DNA from 3 places in the Desulfosporosinus burensis genome. Region 1 is predicted to be linked to each of the others. Evidence: riboswitches for the same ligand, from Rfam matches in the RefSeq annotation. Region 1 holds a riboswitch; each other region holds the start of a gene.
What was found. A riboswitch is a leader RNA that binds a small molecule or an ion and turns the genes downstream of it on or off. The one in region 1 is predicted to bind cyclic di-AMP.

Region 1 (6,506 bases):
TGTTGGGCGTTGGTTTGGGCACTATGATGAACCTCGAAGTGTTATTCGCGCTATTCCGGGCATTGAATTTCGCGAAATGGAACACATCAAAGAAGAAGGGTTATGTTGTGGACTCGTTTCTGCGTTTGACTCCTTGCCCACGGTTGCTCAAAGCGGAATGAAACGCGTTGAGGAAGCGGTTGCAACTGGTTCGGAATACCTCGTGACTAACTGTGCGGGGTGTGGATCACAATTTAACGCAACCTGTCACGCCATGGGAACAGAGGTCCAGCAAATGGATTTAACCGAACTCGTCGCCCGAGCACTCGGTATCCCGACAATGGATCCTACAGAAAAAGTCGGAGTCTATATGGCTCAATGTGTTGAAATGCTCAAGGATAGTGTACTGGCCCCCATTGTTGTTCCGGCAGAGGCCAAAAAATAGGTTATATTGTTTAAATCCCTACGGTCATTTTAGGAAGGGGCTGTAACACAACTTGGTTTAATAGTTGTGTTACAGCCCTTTGCAATTTGCGCACATTTTTGCAAAGTGCTTGGCGAATGAACTATTAGTTCATAATGGTTCAGGGAAAGCTCTTTGATAAGTGAAAATATTATAGGGCTTTTCCCATTAGAATCAATAAGAGATGTTAAAAGTAAACCTTTAATATTCATAAGATATTCACAACTTATTCATCAAATAGTCCAATAAATATAGTAGGATTTAGTCATGCTAATTTGGAAGTTAAAAATTATTCTGAGAGGGGGAACACAGAATTTGTTACAAACTTTATTCAGCATCGGGGGATTTTCTCTTAGATCTTACGGTGTAGTGGTTGCCATTGCGATATTAATTGGTTTAGGGGTAGCTTATCACTTGGCCTCTTCTGAAAAGGAATACCGCCAGCATCTTTTGGACTTGTTGGTCTTTGCTGTGATTGGTGCCATTATTGGAGCACGTGTTTGGCAAGTCTTTTTCTACGAGTGGGACTATTATTCCCTCCATCTCGTCGATATTTTTATGATATGGCATGGCGGCATGGCTATTCAAGGAGCTCTAGTGGGGGCTTTTATTGTGGGATGGATCTATACTCGTAAGCATCAGCTTGATTTTTGGAGGATGGCTGATATTGCCGCCCCTGGGATTATCTTAGGGCAGGGAATTGGAAGAATTGCTTGCTTTCTCAATGGGGATGCCTTTGGTAGCCCGACTAACCAAGGTTTTGGCCTGGTTTATCCCTCGGGAACTCCGGCTTATGCAGCCTATGGTAGCCAACCCCTATGGCCAGCAGAGGTATGGGAAGGGCAATGGGACATAGTTGTTTTTGCTCAGATTATAATCTTTTCGCGTTGGCGTAATTGGCCGAGGGGTATCCTCTTTTTAACCTATATTGTGCTCTATTCACTGGGACGGTTCGGACTAGAATTTTTACGTGGAGATGGCGCACGCTATCTTTTCAATTGGACTTCAGCACAGTGGAGTAGTGTGGGGATGATTGTCATAGCCCTTTTTTCTGCCGCTGTTCTGACTTTGCCAAGGAGTATGACGGAAAAATAAATGCCAAGATTGTGCAAAATTAAAGGAGGTCGAACGTTTATGTGGCAGTTCTTAATCCCTTTCTTCTTGGCTTAATTCAAAGCCTTTTTATGTTTTATCGAATCCGAGAGTAAAATTCATGACAAATTCATAACTCATTCACAGCATATTCGAATTGATTAGATATACTTTGAGACATGAAGACAGAGTTGCTGTGAAGATATGCATAGACGAAATTAAAGGAGGAAAAAAGGATGAATAAGACAAAATGGATTGTAGGACTTTCAATTGCAGGCGTGATGGCGCTTGCGGGTACGGCTTTCGCCCTAACCTCTGGGTCAGTTGCCGCGAAATCTGTAGGCCAAACCCTTGGATTCATGCAGACTGTTGATACCTCGAATGTGGTTACCACTCCAGGACCCAACGGATACAGTGGTGGTTATGGCATGATGGGAGGTCAAGGTGTCAATGGATACGGTGGAGGCTATGGCATGATGGGTGGCCAGGGTGTCAATGGATACGGTGGAGGTTATGGCATGATGGGTGGCCAGGGTGTCAATGGATACGGTGGCGGGTATGGCATGATGGGTGGTCAAGGTGGTAATGGATATGGTGGTGGTTACGGTATGATGGGCGGTGGCTATGATGCCAAAAGCTTAGGTGTTGACCTAACAAACGGTGAAGTCACCACATCTGATCAAGCAGTAGCCATTGCTAAGGCTTATACACAAAAATCCAACCATGACGTTGTTGTAGCCGAACTTCATGAATTTTCAAATGGATATGAAGTAGAGCTCAAGGAGGGAGCGACAGGGGCTAAAGCCTATGAAGTGATGGTTTACAAGAATGGCGGACAGATCATTACTGAAATAGGTCCGAATATTATGTGGAATACAAAATATGGACATATGAATTGGGGGAATAACGGGGCGGTTACGGTCAGTGAAGAACAAGCTACGAATAACGCTCAAGAGTTCGTAGCCAAATTGGGCCAAGGATATTCAATCGGGAAACCAGAACTAGCGCCTGGTTACTATGAGTTCATGATTCAGAAAGACGGTAAGGATTACGCGGAACTTGATGTTAATGGATATACGGGTCAGGCTTGGTTCGAAAACTGGCAGGGACCTATTATTAATACTATCGCTGCAAAGTAAAAAGGGAATTAGCCATCGAAAGCAACAAAAGGGCAGTGACTCCTTCAGGGAGAAATTGTCCTTTTGGCATCGTTATGGGATTAGACATAAGAAATAAATGTATAAAGAGTGTACTGTCATTGTCTTATTCTAGTCCAAACCTGTTCAAGGTTATGGTACCTAAGTTTTTATAGTTCGTATTATTGTTTAACGTTTTACGCAGAGATAGCCGGGCTTTGTGTAATCGCCATTTTACTAACTCCACGGAGCAATCTAAAATCTCGGAAACTTCCTTTGTTAATGTAGAATAAATATAATGTTATATATGGCCGTGCACTTCTTAATTTTGCCTAGAATATTATGGATCAAATTGGTAAAAGGAGTGCTGACCATGAAGATGATGTTTCATACTGTAAAGCAAGGGGATACCCTTTGGAAAATTGCTCATCACCACCACACTACCGTTCATCATTTGCTTCACATTAATCCTTCGATAAAGAATCCTGATCTGATATATGTAGGTCAGAGATTAAAAGTTCATTAACAAATTTTAATCAAGAATCTAAAAAATCCGTAACTTTAAGGGGGGTGTCTCACAAAGGCATCCCCTTAAAGTTACTTCATCTGGCCCAGATCATTGCAATTTTTAACAGTAGAATCAACCTTTTTTCCTCCAACTGCTTCCTTTAGAGAATAACCGTTTGGAGACGCACAAAAAGTGGATGGTTAAAGCATAACTGTAGTAATAGTGGTAACGCATGGCCTGCCACTATATGGGTAAACATCAGCACGAATTAAACACAAGCGTAGCAAACTTATCGGGCGACTTTAACTTATTTTGCCACTATACTTGTCATCATACCGCCATCCTCATGGTCAAGTATATGGCAGTGCAGCATCCACGTTCCTGGATTAGTCATGGTGAAGGCAATATCCACATACTCGCCGGCAGGCACATTAAGAGTATCCTTCCTAGTCTCTCGCTCGGGTTTTCTACCGTTCAAAGAAACAATCTGGAACCCGGTTCCGTGAATGTGAATAGGATGATCCATTTTTTCTGCTGTAGTTACATCCTTGTTCCACAAACGAATTTTAACAACCTGACCTAACTTTACTTCTATAGGGTCAGTATCGGGATAGGACTTGCCGTTAATGGTCCAGCGAACCATGCTATCCTCAGAACCGGGTTCAGTGGCTGGCATGGGCATAGCCGTCATATCATGTCCCCCAGGGCTAGTGGGCATGCTTGGCGTGGGAATGGATTAAACAGAACTTGGGATGGGCATTCGTTTACAATAACACAGGGATTCCCTTGGCCGCCGGTATTCTGTATCCTTTCACAGGACTTCTGGTTAGCCCAGAACTAGCTTCCTTTTTATGGCCATGAGTTCGGTATCCGTGACGATGAACACGCTTCTTTTAAAACGCTACCAACCATCGTTCCGGAGAGAACAGATGAAAACAGCACACTAAGGAGGAGGTATTACTATGAGCGAGTTAGAAGCAAAAGCCGCTAGGCAGTCTTCAGTGGTCTATACAGCACTTTCGCTGGCTATAACTCTTATTTTTCTGGTCATCACTTGGTTGAACGGAAATACCTATACTGCTGTGGCTAGGATGCGGGGCATGATTTGGGTTTTCACCTTGAGTATGATTGTCTTAATGCCGATCGTTATCCCGGCGGTGAAGAAAAAAATAATGGGTTAAAGAGCGTAACTGCCCTTTTCAAGTTGGGTTCCGCGTTCATAGGAAATTCATAGTTGTGTAGTATCATTAAGGGTGTTTACTAGGAGGTTAAGATTGTTCTTTGTAAGTGGCAGGGGAAGGAGGGTTTCATACGTTATGCCAAATGCAAAGTAGATCACTCTAAAATTACACTCTTTGAAACAAACTTAATAAAGGTAAGATGCTTAATCTGAGTTTCATAAGCTCAGAACGGGGGATTTCATGTGGGGTGAATCATGTTCAGGACATGTAGGGCTTACACCTTTAGCCCGAATCCGTCAACTAACCTCGTAAGCAAAGAAAGGTGGATAAACTGAGTGTTAATTCCCAAGAAAAAATGGCTTAGTGGGGTCGCTCTTGCAGGTGTTCTTTTATCAAGTAGTTTGACTTGGGTAGCCCCTTCTCAGGCTGCAATTCTCGATTCTCAGGATGTTCCAATGGTTAGATCCGTGCAAACTACCTTACTCAAAAATCCTCCTTCGTCAGCTTCCCCATCGAAAGTATATTCTCAAAGAGTGAGTGAGGCATTTAATTGGACACCTGCTATCGAGGTCAAAGCGAACGTGGCACAAATACCTGAAAGTAATAATGTTCCTGACGAAAAGAAAACGTCAACTCCTGCTGAAAAGAAAACTCCGGCTTCGGTGGGAAAGACGACCCAAAAACCGGAGACCGTTAAAAAGCCCAGCGCTCCTTCTCAGAAGGTGGCCTCTGGGACTAAACAGGTTCCAGTATCCCAAGTGTCTAGGGGAAGTTTAGATGTGGACAAGCTCATTAGCCGTGCCTTAAGTTTACAAGGAATTCCTTATGTTTGGGGCGGAACGAGTCTGAAAGGATTTGATTGTTCAGGATTTGTGCAATATGTGTTCAAAGCTTCCGGGATTACACTACCTCGAGTTGCTGCAGATCAGTACAAACTTGGCACACCTGTCGGCCGTAATGAGTTAAGACCCGGAGATCTCGTTTTCTTCCAAACCTATGCCCCTGGTGCTACGGATGTGAGGATATATATTGGTGGAGGGCGTACAATCGGAGCTGCTAGTAAAGGAGTAGATATTCAGAGTTTGTCGGATAGCTATTGGGCAAAACGTTATCTAGGCGCTCGACGGATTCAATAAGAAAAAATTCAGTCCATTAATTATTAAGGCCGTAGAAGATGTTGGTTATAAAGTCGTAAATAGTTAATGACAATAAGCTGAGATCCATATATATTCTAAGGCAGATTTAACTGTGGCAACAGATTCTTGTCCATGAGTTGGTGAATCTGATATCGCAAATGTTCTAATAGAAGTGGCTGAGGAACTATTCCTCAGCCACTTCTATCTTTTTAGGAAGTTTGACAATGAATTCAGTCTCACGCCCGACTTCACTCTGTACGGCGATCGTGCCTTGATGGAGGTCCGTAATCTGGCGGATCAGCGCCAGACCAATTCCAGTTCCCCCTGTCTCGCGGGTCCGAGATTTATCGGCCCGGTAAAATCGTTCAAATATTAAAGGGAGATCGTCTTTAGGGATGCCCATACGTGTTTCTAATCTTAATTTCTGCATAATCCGGCGTTTGTGTAAGGGCAACGGTAATCTGACCGCCTGAGTTGGAGTACCGATAGGCATTATGCACTAGATTGTAAAAATAGTCGGGTCAGAAGGCGCTCGTCCCCGTACATAGTCACAGGTTCCTTAGCGGTGTTCCAATTTAGAGTTAATTCTTTTTCATGGATGAGGGGGTTGAGACTGCGAATAATTTTTTCAAGAAGATGCTTTAAGTCCACAGGTTCGAGGATTAACTGTAAAGCACCGATTTCAGCAACATTTAAGTCTTTAAGATCGCTGGACAAGTCAACTAATCGGTCAATCTCCTCATGAATGGAGGAAAGATTTTCTTGATTAGCTGGAAGAACGTTGTCTTGGAAGCCTTCAATATAGCTTTTGATCGAGGTTAAGGGGGTGCGCAGTTCGTGGGCGATATCGGCGGTAAACTGTTTGCGGAGGGTTTCTTGGCGGTCCAAATTATCTGCCATCGCATTAAAAGCGTTCGCCAGTTGCCCTACTTCGTCTTTAGAGCGAAGGTCAACGCGTTCGTCGAGGTGCCCATGTCCAATACGATTGGCTGCTTGCATTAATCGTCTCAG
Region 2 (6,506 bases), on a different contig from region 1:
TAATCGCTTTAACCATGTTTAAAGAAAATCCTTTTGATCTACTCATCCTTGATCTAATGCTTCCAGGCATGTCTGGGACAGAAATTTGTAGCGAGATTCGTAAAATATCCTCCGCACCTATTATCATGCTCACCGCAAGAGTCGAAGAAGAGGACCGCATCCAAGGATTAAGTATCGGTGCGGATGATTACATTACGAAACCCTTTAGCCCACGAGAAGTGGTTGCCCGTGTTCGGGCCGTTCTACGACGAACCAATAACGAAACTTCACCCCTTGCTGACGTAATTTCCTATGATAATGGCCTCACCATCGATAACATCCAGCATGAAATTCGGCTTAACGATCAAGAAATCTTGTTAACTCCAACCGAGTTTAAGATCCTTGGTGCCTTAGCGAAATACCCCGGACGGGTGTTATCTCGAGGTCAATTGGTGGAAATTGTCCAAGGGCACGACTTTGACGGAGATGACCGCGTGATTGATGCCCATATTAAGAAGATTCGGCAAAAGATCGAAACGACTCCCAGCAACCCACAAATTATTATGACCGTTTACGGTATCGGCTACAAATTCAATCCAAGTGCGGGGGGATAAGAATGCGAACTAAATTGTTTCTTTCCACCCTGATCATCGCGATAATTACTCTAACCTTCAGCATGCTTTCCGTGAAACTTGTCTTCAACCAACAGTTTAGTGTTTATTTAACCCAGGCGAATGAAACAATCTTAGAACAGTTACCCTCTCGTCTAAGTGCCCTTTATCAGACCAAGGGTACTTGGGATCCTACGTCTTTGGACGAAGTTACTCACTCCCTCCCAATGGGTACAGTGTTAACTCTGACAGATCCGAACGGCAAGCTCATCGCCACTTTAAGCAACACCATGGAAGATATGATGCATGGACAAGGCGAAATGGGCATGGGTATGGGTATGGGTATGTCCTCCTATTCCACGACAAGTTGGAAAACAAAAACCCTTACGGTGTCAGGACCCCTCGGGACTTTAGCCATCGCACAGGTCCGCTACCCTGCAACCGCACAAATTCTCAATCCCCAAGATGTCCGCTTCCAATCCTCAGTCTTTCGCTCTCTACTCTTCGCTGGAGGATTGGCGCTTCTATTTGGGATTATTCTCAGTTACTTTACAAGCCGTCAACTCGTCGCTCCACTCAAACGATTAACGAAAGCTGCTGATCGTATTGGTCATGGGCACCTTGACGAACGCGTTGACCTTCGCTCCAAAGACGAGGTAGGGCAACTGGCGAACGCTTTTAATATGATGGCCGACAATTTGGATCGACAAGAAACCCTCCGCAAACAGTTTACCGCCGATATCGCCCACGAACTGCGCACTCCCTTGACCTCGATCAAAAGCTATATTGAAGCCTTTCAAGACAACGTCCTTCCAGCTAATCAAGAAAATCTCTCCTCCATTCATGAGGAGATTGACCGATTAGTAGACTTGTCCAGCGATCTAAAAGACTTAAATGTAGCAGAAATCGGTGCTTTACAGCTCATCCTCGAACCTGTGGACTTAAAGCATCTTCTTGAAAAAGTCATTCGCAGCCTTTCTCCCCTCATCCAGGAAAAGGAATTAACTCTAAATTGGAACGCCTCGGAAGAATCCGTGACTACGTCCGGGGACGAGCGCCTTCTGACCCGGCTCTTCTACAATCTGGTGCATAATGCTTATCGGTACTCTAACGCAGGCGGTCAGGTTACCGTCGCGCTTACAGAAACACCGGATTTTGCTGAAATTAAGATTACAAACACAGGTTTAGGCATCTCAGAAGACGATCTCCCTTTAATATTCGAGCGTTTTTACCGAGCTGACAAATCTCGAACCCGTGAGACAGGGGGAACCGGAATTGGTCTGGCGCTGGTCCGTCAGATTACAGACCTCCATCAAGGCACGATCACCGTACAGAGTGAAGTCGGGCATGAGACTGAATTCATCGTCCAGCTTCCTAAAGAGATAAAAGTAGTGGCTGAGGATTAGATTTCCTCAGCCACTACTTTTCTTTTTCCATATATCCACGTCTTAGGACTTATCTTCCCATGGATCCCATCATATTGTTGCCGCTTGATTTTTGGGCTGGCTGTTTAGAAACGTTAGAATTGTTCGGTTTGTTCGTTCCAGTCATTCCTTGCGTGTGTTGGGAACTATTCATCTGGTCATTCATTTGAGTGTTCATAGGCATATTTTGCATTTGAGTATTTATCGGCATGTTTTGCATCTGAGTATTTACTGGCATGTTTTGCATTTGATCATTCATGGACACGGCGGAACTCCTTATTTGATCGTAGACATCTGTCTTGGATGGAACTGTTTGATCAGCCTGAGTGGTTTCTACCTGCTCAACTTCGGTGCTTGTGACATCATTGTTGTTCATATAGGCCTGTGCAGTCGAAGCTTTTGGCTGCATTTCCGTGGTATTTTTGCCAATTGTAGCAGCGTTCACGATCCCTGCCAATCCAAGTACCATAACCATTGATAATGAAACCATTAAAACTCTCTTCTTCATAATTCATTCAAATCCTTTCATAATTCGTTGCTGGTGTTTGCTTTGTAACTCTAATACTTGAACCAATTTGTGATTCTCAGTCTGGCTGTCACCTCCTGTAGTCGCTAAAGTATTCGTACACCTGTTTAATTATCGAGGGGTAGGTTCGAAATTTTTTTAAAAGTCGGGTATGAGACTGAATTCATCGTCCAGCTTCCATAAAAGATTAAAATGGCTGAGGAATAGCTCCTCAGCCACTTTAATTAGAACACTTGCAATATCAGATTCACCAACTCATGGACAAAAATCTGTCGCCTCAGTTGATTCTGCCTTAGAATATATATGGATCTCAGCATATTGTTACTCCAGATGTTTGGTCTTATTAACTGTTTATGACTTTATAACCAGCATCTTCTACGGCCTTAATAAGTAATGAACGTTCAGTCGTTCCTAAGACTACTGCTTGTTTACGAGCTAAATCGACTTCTGCTTGAGAAACACCAGGTACATTTGATAACGCTTTCTCAACTGAACTCTTACAGTGACCACAAGTCATTCCCTCAATTTTTAATACAGTACCATCATGTGGATTCAACGCATTCCCTCCAGAATGACCTTTATTTGAATGTCCACAGCAACCACTCATTTCACATCTCTCCTTTATTAGGTAAAATCTTTGGCTTGTTATCTCCCTTAGCAATGAACCAAATATTTCGTACAAACTGGTGTTATGATTCCAAAAATCAGCCTAAAATATCCTTATTTAAGGTTAGATCTTGTATTAACACAATTTCTCTGTTAATTTGATAAAATTATGTTCTAAAAAAATTGAAAATTTCTCATGAAGAAAGAACCCTGATTGATGTTCAGGATCCCTTCTTATATGCAACGCATCCAACTGTCAGGCATTGCTATTCTTACAGTTTTCTTATCGAATCCGTCGAGCGCCTAGATAACGTTTTGCCCAATAGCTATCCGACAAGCTCTGAATATCTACTCCTTTACTAGCAGCTCCGATTGTACGCCCTCCACCAATATATATCCTCACATCCGTAGCACCTGGGGCATAGGTTTGGAAAAAAACGAGATCTCCAGGTCTTAACTCATTACGGCTGACAGGTGTGCCAAGTTTGTACTGATCGGCGGCAACTCGAGGTAGAGTAATCCCGGAAGCTTTGAACACATATTGCACAAATCCGGAACAATCAAATCCTTTTAGACTCGTTCCGCCCCAAACATAAGGAATCCCTTGTAAACTTAGGGCACGGCTAATGAGCTTGTCCACATCTAAACTTCCCCTAGACACTTGGGATACTGGAACCTGTTTAGTCCCAGAGGCCACCTTCTGCGAAGAAGCGCTAGGCTTTTTAACGGTCTGAGGTTTTTGTGTCGTCTTGCCCACCGAAGCTGGAGTTTTCGTTTCAACAGGAGTTGACGTTTGCTTTTCGTCAGGAACATTATTACTTTCAGGTATTTGTGACACGTTCGTTTTGACCTCGATCTTAGGTGTCCAATTAAATGCCTCGCGCATTCTTTGAGAATATACTTTCGATGTAGAAACTGCCAAAGGAGGATTTTTGAGTATGGTAGTTTGTACTGTATCAAACTTTGGGACATCCTGAGAATTGAGCATTGCAGCTTGAGATGGGCTTATCCCCGTTAAGCTGCTTGTCAAAATAACACCCGCAAGGGCAACCCCACTAAACCACTTTTTCTTGGGAATTAACACTAAGTTGTCCACCTTTCTTTGCTTACGAGGTTAGTTGACGGATTCGGGCTAAAGGTGTAAGCCCTACATGTTCTACACATGATTCACCCCACATGAAATCCCCCGTTCTGAGCATCCAAAAGCTCAGATTCAGCACTTTAATTATTATGTTTCATATTAAAGGTAATGTAAGAATGGAATGAAACGATCTCAACCCCCTTCTGAATACCACTTAATGATACTACACAAATATGAATTTCCCATGAACGAGAATCTCTAATTGACGATCACTTCACGCGAACCTATTCTAAGACTTGAACATATACTTTCCTAAAATGCTAAAGGACGTGAACGGATATGGTGGTCTCGCCAGATCTCCCCAGCTTACCCTTTATTTTGAGAAATGGAGTAAAATACTTTGAGTTAATTGCCCAACCCGTACAACGGGAGATTCTTCCTGGACTCTACATTAATGCTTGGGGATATAATGGTAGTACACCCGGACCGACTATCCATGTTTATCCCGGGGACTTTGTCAATATTCGTGTTTTCAACAGGCTTCCCGAATCAACTAGCGTGCACTGGCACGGTTTAGATGTTCCAAACGTCATGGATGGTGCCCCTGGTATGACAACTAGCCCTGAGATTGGACCCGGAAACTATTTTGACTATCAATTTCAGATTAATAATCCACCCGGTACTCACATGTATCACGCTCATTTGGATGCGCTGCGTCAGGAAATGATGGGCCTACAAGGCGGCCTGATTATTTTGGAACCAGACCAACCAAGCTGCGTTCATCGTGATTACTTCCTCATGTTCCAAGAGTTCCATGTCGACAAACAGCCCATGCGCGGATATACACCCGGTGTCTATGATCTCGATCCTTACAATATGGACTATAATTTCTTTACAATTAATGGGCGATGTTTTCCAGACACCACGCCACTAGAAGTCTGTACTGGTGAGAATGTTCGAATTCGTTTGAGTAATGCCATGGAAACCGCCCACCCAATCCATCTCCACGGCCATCAATTCTATGTAACCGCTTCTGATGGTAACAGGATTTCTCCCGGTCAACAACTTTTGCGAAGCAATATATTAGTCGCTTCTGGGGATACCTGGGATATTGAGTTTTCGGCCAATAATCCCGGCCAGTGGCCTTTTCACTGCCATATACCGCACCATATGACCAATAACATGTCTAAATCGGGAGGCGGGATGATGACAACGGTTCTTTATAAACAGTGAACTCGTTCAGCTAAAGCTGAACATCAAGGCTTCAGGTACGAAAGCCTCCGGTGGAGGGTTTCGCCGAAGGCGCAGAGCCAGTGACGAATACTTTAGCGCCGTAGGATGAGTATCGCCGAAAGCACACAGTCCTGAACGAATACATTCGCGCTGAGGATTGGTTTCGCCGAAGCCGTCTATCCTATAAGGAACACTTCGCGGCGAAGGATTGACTCTAACCCCACCTGAAGTTTACGAAGAACTTGCTAGATAACAAACAACGGTATATCTGAGAGAATAGCTGTTAGCTTAATAATAAAAGGGCAGTTTCTCCCAGGGGTAACTGCCCTTTTGTTGCTTTCGCTGGCTAATTCCCTTATTACTTTGCGTCAATAGTATTTAGAATCGGTCCCTGCCAGTTTTCAAACCAAACCTGACCCGTGTATCCATTAACATCAAGTTCCGCGTAATCCTTACCATCTTTCTGAATCATAAATTCATAGTAACCAGGCGCTAGTTCTGGTTTTCCGATTGAATATCCTTGGCCCAATTTGGTTACGAACTCTTGAGCACTCTTCGTGGCCTGTTCTTCGCTGACTGTAACCGCCCCGTTATTTCCCCAATTCATATGTCCATATTTTGTATTCCACATAATATTTGGACCCATGTCAGTTATGATCTGTCCGCCATTCTTGTAAACCATAACTTCATAGGCTTTAGCCCCTGTCGCTCCCTCTTTGAGCTCTACTTCATATCCATTTGCAAATTCATAAAGTTCGGCCACAACGACGTCTTGGTTAAATTTTTGAATATAAGCCTTAGCAATGGCTACTGCTTGATCAGATGTGGTGACTTCGCCATTTGTGAGGTCTACACCTAAGCTTTTTGCATCATAGCCGCCTCCCATCATGCCGTAACCACCTCCGCCCATCATACCGTAACCGCCACTGTATCCATTAGCACCGAAGCCTCCCATCATGCCATAACCGCCACCATATCCATTAGCACCGAAGCCTCCCATCATCCCATAGCCTCCACCATTCCCATTAGTACCGAAGCCTCCCATC
Region 3 (6,506 bases), on a different contig from region 1:
GCATCTACTTCACTTCAAGCTACCTTACTGGAAATCAGAACCTGGGAAGTCATGTTAGCTATGTTTTTCGTCATGTGCCTTGAGCACCTTCTGCGCACGAGTGGAACCATAGAAGGCTTTATGAAGTCTATGAAAACAATGCTTCGCAGTGATCGCATCACTTAACACTGAGACCGGTTACCACATGGTAACCGGTCTCAGTACATATTCCCTCTCTAATATCTGCGTGCCCCGAGGTAACGGGAGGCGTAAAAGCTATCACTAAGGCTTGATACCTTTACATCACTATTGGGGTTACTGGCATGAACAAAACGTCCTCCTCCGGTATAAATGCCCACATGAGATGCACCCTTAGCATAGGTTGTAAAAAATACTAAATCACCGGGCACAAGACCATCTCTGCCCACTGCAGTTCCGGAGGTGAATTGATCAAAGGATGTACGAGGGAGGGATATCCCAGCACCAGCTAAGACATACTTGGTAAAACCTGAACAGTCAAAGCCACTGCGTGTTGTTCCGCCAAAAACATAGGGCGTCCCTTGCAAGCTAAGGGCGCGATCTACGATGCTTGAAGAATCACCGCTTCCACGAGAAGCAGCGTAAGCGACAGTGACAGGCCGACTATTAGGGCCTTTAGCAATTACTTGATTGACAGGAGCTTGAATGATCTTTTCATCGACTACCTGCTTAGTAACGTCAATACCATTCTTTTGCACATAAGAATATGTAACTAATTTTGAGCCATTACTACCTTGTGTAATGACTTTTGTTTTCCCGTATCCTAAACTGTTATCAGATTTTGTTACGACATCATAGGGAATTGTCTCTGGACCCGAATAGGTTCCCTGACTCACGACAGTAAGATAGGGTGTTGAATCCACAAGCTTAATAATTTGGCCCGGTTGCAACTTTGTATCTTTAGTTGCTCCTGGATTACCGGCTAGTACTTCATCTGTCAACATATTATTTTTGCGGGCAATAAGCCACCAAGAATCGTTGGCTAGGACAGTATAATCCTTTGTCCTTATTTTACCATCAACCAACTTCTTAAAAGCTTGATCAACTTGGATCATTTGATTGGGTTGGACCTCTGTCTCTTCGACATGAACCTCTTCGGCAAAATTAACGGAAGTGACCTTATTTTCCTCACTGGGTTTAACATAATAGGATTCATAGTCTTTAAGAACTTTATCGGAATCTTCTTTGCTGGGTAAAATTGCAATAACAGAACCATCTGCTTCTAACTTATAACCATCAAGATAAAATCCCAATTTATCTTCCAATGTCTGTTCGCTCAAAGCAGAGTCATGATAGACTGTTCGATTTACCCTAACCTTTTCATAGGTAATTTGGTCATGAGTTTTGGCAATCAGCCCGAAGGGCTTGCCATGTTCTTCTAGAATCGTTTCAACCAGATTATTACCCGTATTAACATCACGTACTAAGCCAATCTCTTGACCGTTAATCATTACGACAGCCGCAGAAGTCGTTGTCGAAAGATAATTGGTCAGCCCTCCAGTTAGGATAATTGTAATTGCTAGACCACCGATGACTTTCGGTGATTTCCAAGATATTTTTTGGAGAGTGTTGCGGAAAGATTGTTTGAAATCCAGTTGCATTGTTTTTCACCTTTCATAGCTTACGAGGTTAGTTGACGGATTCGGGCAAGAAGGTGTAAGCCCGACGCGTAAAATACGCGTTTAACCCCATAGTAATATCCCCCGCTCTAGATGAATCTAGATTCAGCTTTATTTTCCCTTTTTAGGGCACATCATAAAATATTCGACGAAATATGCAAATGTCCTTTAAATAAATTTATGTAAAACTTGGTAAAATAGTTCACTTTTCACAAAAAAAAGACCCACACTTCTAGTAAGTGGGGTTTCATGCTTTGCTTAGGTGGGGTGAACGAGTTCACTGAGCATCATTGACATTGATAAAAGGAACGGCGCCGCCAGTAACATTTGGAAGTTTACCATCCCATTTGTCAATGGCTTTAATCTGTGCTTCAATTTCTCTCAGTTTCACAAGTTCCGGGGTAACTTCTTGTTTTTGAAGTCGTAGAGATTCAGCTTCAGCTTTAGCTTGTTCAATCTTTTGCTTTGCCTCGATTTCTATTCTCTGAAGATCAAGATTGGCTTTCAGCGCTTGCTGCTCAGCAATTTGTTTTTGCTCAATCGCGTTATTGAACTCCGGACTAAATTTGAATTCTGTAATGTTAATTTCATCAAGAATCATATAATAAGTGGATAATTTTGACGAGAGTGTCTCTTTGATCTTGGAACTAACTTCTGAACGTTTAGAAATCAGCTCCTCAGCAGTGTATTGGGCGGTAACAGCCTTTACTGCTTCGCCGATGGCGGGATCTACAATTCGATCTCCGTACGATAAACCTACACTTTGATAAAGCTTATTCGCTGCGCTGGGCTCAAGGTGAAAGTTAACTGCGACAGTCGTGGTAACGATTTGTAGGTCCTTTGAAGCGGCCGTTTGATCGGATTGAGATTTTTGGACTCGTACATCAACATGGATCACGTCTTGAATGAAGGGGATCTTAAAATGAATTCCTTCGGTTAAAACGATCGGGCGCACTGCCCCTAATTGAAGAACGATGCCTCTTTGACCTGCATTCACGATGACAAAGGCATTTAGCCCCAAGATAATAAGGATTAGAACCACTAGGCCAGATGTAATAAGGCTTTTACTCATTTTAGGTTTTGGAATCATATTGACAACCTTTGAAGAATCCAGTTGGGTACCCTCCTCTCATTTATATTGAGTAGATCATTTCTGCTTTTCCCGACCTTAGGTAAGATTCCCGCGATATTTATTAGTACTCTTTTTTGCAATAAGTATGACGAATTTATTTGAAAGAGAAGAACGTTTGATGCCGTCTAGAGTCAGTACGAGGTGTAGATATAATACAACTAAATGTAGTAATATAGGATATACCCTCTACATTCGTCCCAACCGAGGAGGAACTAGCTCTAGTCGAGAAGGTTAACCCCAAGCGTATTCGAAATATTGAGTTTTAGTATAAGGATCTTTTAACAGAAATGATTTCAGCTATTATGCTTATGGCAATTTCTGACGGAGTTTGAGCATTAATATCTAAACCTATTGGCGCTCTTAAACGGGTAAGATCTTGCGAAGTATACCCTATTTTTTGCAGGTAGTTTCCAATCGCGGTTATCTTTTTTGTACTGCCCAACATTCCCACATATTTGGTTGAATAGCTGAGGATGTTTTTTAAACAATCGGCATCTGTCTGATGGCTCCAAGTCGCTATGACAACAGAGGTATCACGGTTGGGTAGATAATTTTTGATACCTGTCTCAAAATCACTGCAAATAACCGAGTATGATTCCGCGAAAAACTCAGGTAGAGCATAGGCTGGACGATCATCGATAACAGTCACTTGGAAATCAAGCGAATTTGCATAAAAAGCAACTTCCTTGGCCACATGGCCCGCTCCTAAAATTAGTAACCGCTCTATTTTTAAAGCGGGTTCCACTAACCAACGAGAGTCTTCACTGCCTAAGCCAACAACTTCTGCATGCCTGCAGGAGTATATTTCTTGTAGTTTTTTAACGGAGAGCATTAACCTTGGTTGAGGCAGACCCAATAGCACATTGCCATAAGAATCCAAAATACTCTTAGGGTGCGGGGGAATTAAGGAAGTTACTAGCACAACATCTTTTCCACTCATCTGGAGTTCCTGAGCAATTTGCCAGTAATGATTTCCCTGAACTGGCTCCAATAGAACCTCTATATTGGCCCCACAAATGGCGATTCCAGCAGTAATGGTCTCCTGATTAATCGCTAGGCGATGTATTTCAGTGTTTGATTCACTGTCAGCAGTCGACATTGCCAGTGCCCTTTTAGTGATCAGTTTTTCTGCTGTTCCTCCTCCAATAGTTCCTATTGTTTGGCCAGTTTCCATGACCAACATTTGGGTACCCAGATCACGTGGTGTCGAGCCCTCAGTGTGGATAATCGTCGCAAGGACAGCCTTTACTTGCGTATTTTGAGCATTTATAATGGCTTGCATTATTTTTTCATCCAAGAATAGCACCTCTCAATCACAAGTTCTTTGGCTAAGATGAGTATCGCTTTAATAAAACCATTGATTCCCATAATTGTCAATGACCCATTATTATGAATAAATCCTAAACAGGGTGGAGACCAGATAGTTGTTCAAAGAAGTAGCGAAAAGGAAAGGTAGGAAAAAACATGGGAGAATTAGAAAAACATGCACGATTATTTAACCTAATTGCTCCTGTCTACAATGTCTTTTTTGGAGGTCAAGTCAGGAATTATCGGGCTATTCTGGACAAATATGAAGAGATGCTGAATATTCCAGTTGGAGGCAGAGTTTTGGATATAGGGTGTGGTACAGGGGCCTTTATATATTGTTTAGCGGAGCGAGGGTATCGGGCCGTGGGAGTAGATTTTTCCTCATCGATGCTCCGAGCAGCCAAAAAGTCCACTCAGGGGAAGTCGATTGAGTTAGTACCGGGGGATGTTACTAAAGGATTGGATTTTCCTGCTAAAAGTTTTGACTTGGTGCTCTCATCCTATGTTTTGCATGGGTTGAATACTGAGTTGCGTCAACGTATCTATACTGAGGCCAGCAGACTTTCCCGTGGTCGGGTCCTTTTCTATGATTATAACCAAAAGCGTCGATTTCTTACGGATCTAATCGAATGGGCAGAAGGTGGAGATTACTTCGGATTTGTACGCCATGGGGAAAAGGAAATGAGAACATATTTCCAAGCTGTGAATAGAATAGATGTTGGCCCCCAGACGGCGCTTTATCTATGCTCAAATAAACTCTCGCTCGAGATATAAAGGTGAAACAAGGGGACAGGTTCCTTGTTTTGTTGTTTATGAGGAAACAGAGGAGAAAAACAGTGTGCCTGTCCCCCTGTTTCACCCCCGTTTGCGGGAAATGTCTTGAGAAGGATATTCTGAATGGAAAGTAGAAGTAATATATAAGTAACGTTAAACAATGTTTCCGAGAGAAGGTGAAGCGTTTGTTCAACGCGCAAATGCAGAGCGCGCGCGAATTCCTTAGTCTTTTATCTACTGCCTCAGGGGTTTCGGGTTATGAAGCTTCTATCGCTTCTTTGTTAATGGAGCGATTTACTCCATTAACCGATGAGGTACGGTGTGATACGTTTGGCAATGTTTATGCCGTGAAAAAAGGCAATAGTAAGCGTTCAAAAATTATGCTAGCTGCTCATATGGATGAAATCGGCCTTATCGTCAAGAAGATCGATCCTCGAGGTTTTCTGAGTTTTACTTCTATTGGTGGGGTAGACCAGCGAACCCTCTTGTCCCAGGAGGTACTTGTTCATGGACGAGAGAGAATCCCCGGCATTATTGGCTCTTTGCCTCCACACCTTTTACAAAATCCGGACTCGGATCAAGCGGTTAAGATGGAGGAAATGGCGATTGACGTTGGACTTTCCTCCGCTAAACTTAATGAGGTTATCCAAGTCGGAGATATAATCACCCTAAAGCGAGAACTATATCCTTTGCTTAATCATGTGATGGCGGGAAAATCGTTGGATGATCGTGCTGGGGTTGTGGTGATGATGGTTTGCCTAGAAGAACTCTCCCGCCTCCAGCATTCTCACGATGTGATTGCGGTGGCTACGACCCAGGAGGAAGTAGGACTCCGGGGAGCTCTTACCAGTGCTTATACGCTTAATCCTGATTTAGCAGTGGCCATTGATGTTACCCACGCGAGCACGCCGGATACTAAGGGTCAAGTTACCATTGATTTAGGTAAAGGACCGGCAGTGGGGCTTGGACCCAATATTCATCCTGCCATTTACCGTCATTTCTCAGTAAACGCTCAAGAGCACCGTTTGCCGATTCAGATTGAACCGATCCCAGGACATTCTGGAACGGATGCTTGGGCTATTCAAGTAACCCAAGCAGGGATCCCTACCGGACTGATCTCAATTCCTTTGCGCTATATGCATACCTCTGTAGAAACTCTAGATATGCAAGACGTACTTAATTCTGGAAAGCTACTGGCTCAGTTTATTGCCTCCTTACCAGACGATTTGGAGGGATTTTTATGTTATTAAAGAGTCTGAGCGAATTAAACGGCACCTCAGGGGCTGAAGGCCTTGTCCGTAATTTCTTGTGCCAACAAATTGAACCCTTTGTTGAGACGATCAACGTCGATAAAATCGGAAATTTGATTGCGACTAGAAACGGGCATCTTCCTGGTCCGAAAGTTATGATTGCCGCTCATATGGACGAAGTAGCCTTGATGATCATCGAGATAACTAGTGAAGGTTTTCTCAAATTTCGGCCGGTTGGGGGAATTGATGCTCGAATTCTGGTCTCTAAACCAGTACAAATTAATGAATCTCTCGTCGGGGTAATCGGAGCTAAAGCCATCCATTTACAAAAAAGGTCTGAACGTCAAAAGGCTTTGTCCTTTGACCAACTCTATATTGATATCGGGGCTAAATCCAAAGAAGACG

Region 2: it holds a riboswitch for cyclic di-AMP, as region 1 does, so the genes downstream of both, ACYQ3Q_RS00295 (C40 family peptidase) here and ACYQ3Q_RS11970 (C40 family peptidase) in region 1, are expected to answer to the same signal.
Region 3: it holds a riboswitch for cyclic di-AMP, as region 1 does, so the genes downstream of both, ACYQ3Q_RS04785 (C40 family peptidase) here and ACYQ3Q_RS11970 (C40 family peptidase) in region 1, are expected to answer to the same signal.

Annotation. Positions count from the first base shown of each region.
Region 1 is NZ_BAAHYN010000006.1:100,904-107,409, forward strand. Features, by position in the region: gene ACYQ3Q_RS11940 (FAD-binding and (Fe-S)-binding domain-containing protein) at 1-424, shown strand, start outside; gene lgt (prolipoprotein diacylglyceryl transferase) at 758-1,537, shown strand; gene ACYQ3Q_RS11950 (peptidase) at 1,771-2,673, shown strand; gene ACYQ3Q_RS11955 (LysM peptidoglycan-binding domain-containing protein) at 3,044-3,196, shown strand; gene ACYQ3Q_RS11960 (multicopper oxidase domain-containing protein) at 3,486-3,869, opposite strand; gene ACYQ3Q_RS11965 (hypothetical protein) at 4,141-4,359, shown strand; cyclic di-AMP (ydaO/yuaA leader) riboswitch at 4,550-4,689, shown strand; gene ACYQ3Q_RS11970 (C40 family peptidase) at 4,695-5,495, shown strand; partial or broken gene ACYQ3Q_RS11975 (sensor histidine kinase) at 5,680-6,506, opposite strand, start outside.
Region 2 is NZ_BAAHYN010000001.1:46,784-53,289, forward strand. Features, by position in the region: gene ACYQ3Q_RS00275 (response regulator) at 1-593, shown strand, start outside; gene ACYQ3Q_RS00280 (sensor histidine kinase) at 596-1,996, shown strand; gene ACYQ3Q_RS00285 (hypothetical protein) at 2,046-2,522, opposite strand; gene ACYQ3Q_RS00290 (CopZ family metallochaperone) at 2,884-3,096, opposite strand; gene ACYQ3Q_RS00295 (C40 family peptidase) at 3,430-4,230, opposite strand; cyclic di-AMP (ydaO/yuaA leader) riboswitch at 4,235-4,375, opposite strand; gene ACYQ3Q_RS00300 (multicopper oxidase family protein) at 4,567-5,460, shown strand; gene ACYQ3Q_RS00305 (peptidase) at 5,819-6,506, opposite strand, start outside.
Region 3 is NZ_BAAHYN010000002.1:371,870-378,375, reverse strand. Features, by position in the region: gene ACYQ3Q_RS04790 (hypothetical protein) at 1-165, shown strand, start outside; gene ACYQ3Q_RS04785 (C40 family peptidase) at 216-1,619, opposite strand; cyclic di-AMP (ydaO/yuaA leader) riboswitch at 1,622-1,758, opposite strand; gene ACYQ3Q_RS04780 (prohibitin family protein) at 1,915-2,751, opposite strand; gene ACYQ3Q_RS04775 (XdhC family protein) at 3,032-4,066, opposite strand; gene ACYQ3Q_RS04770 (class I SAM-dependent methyltransferase) at 4,234-4,851, shown strand; gene ACYQ3Q_RS04765 (M42 family metallopeptidase) at 5,037-6,101, shown strand; gene ACYQ3Q_RS04760 (M42 family metallopeptidase) at 6,092-6,506, shown strand, end outside.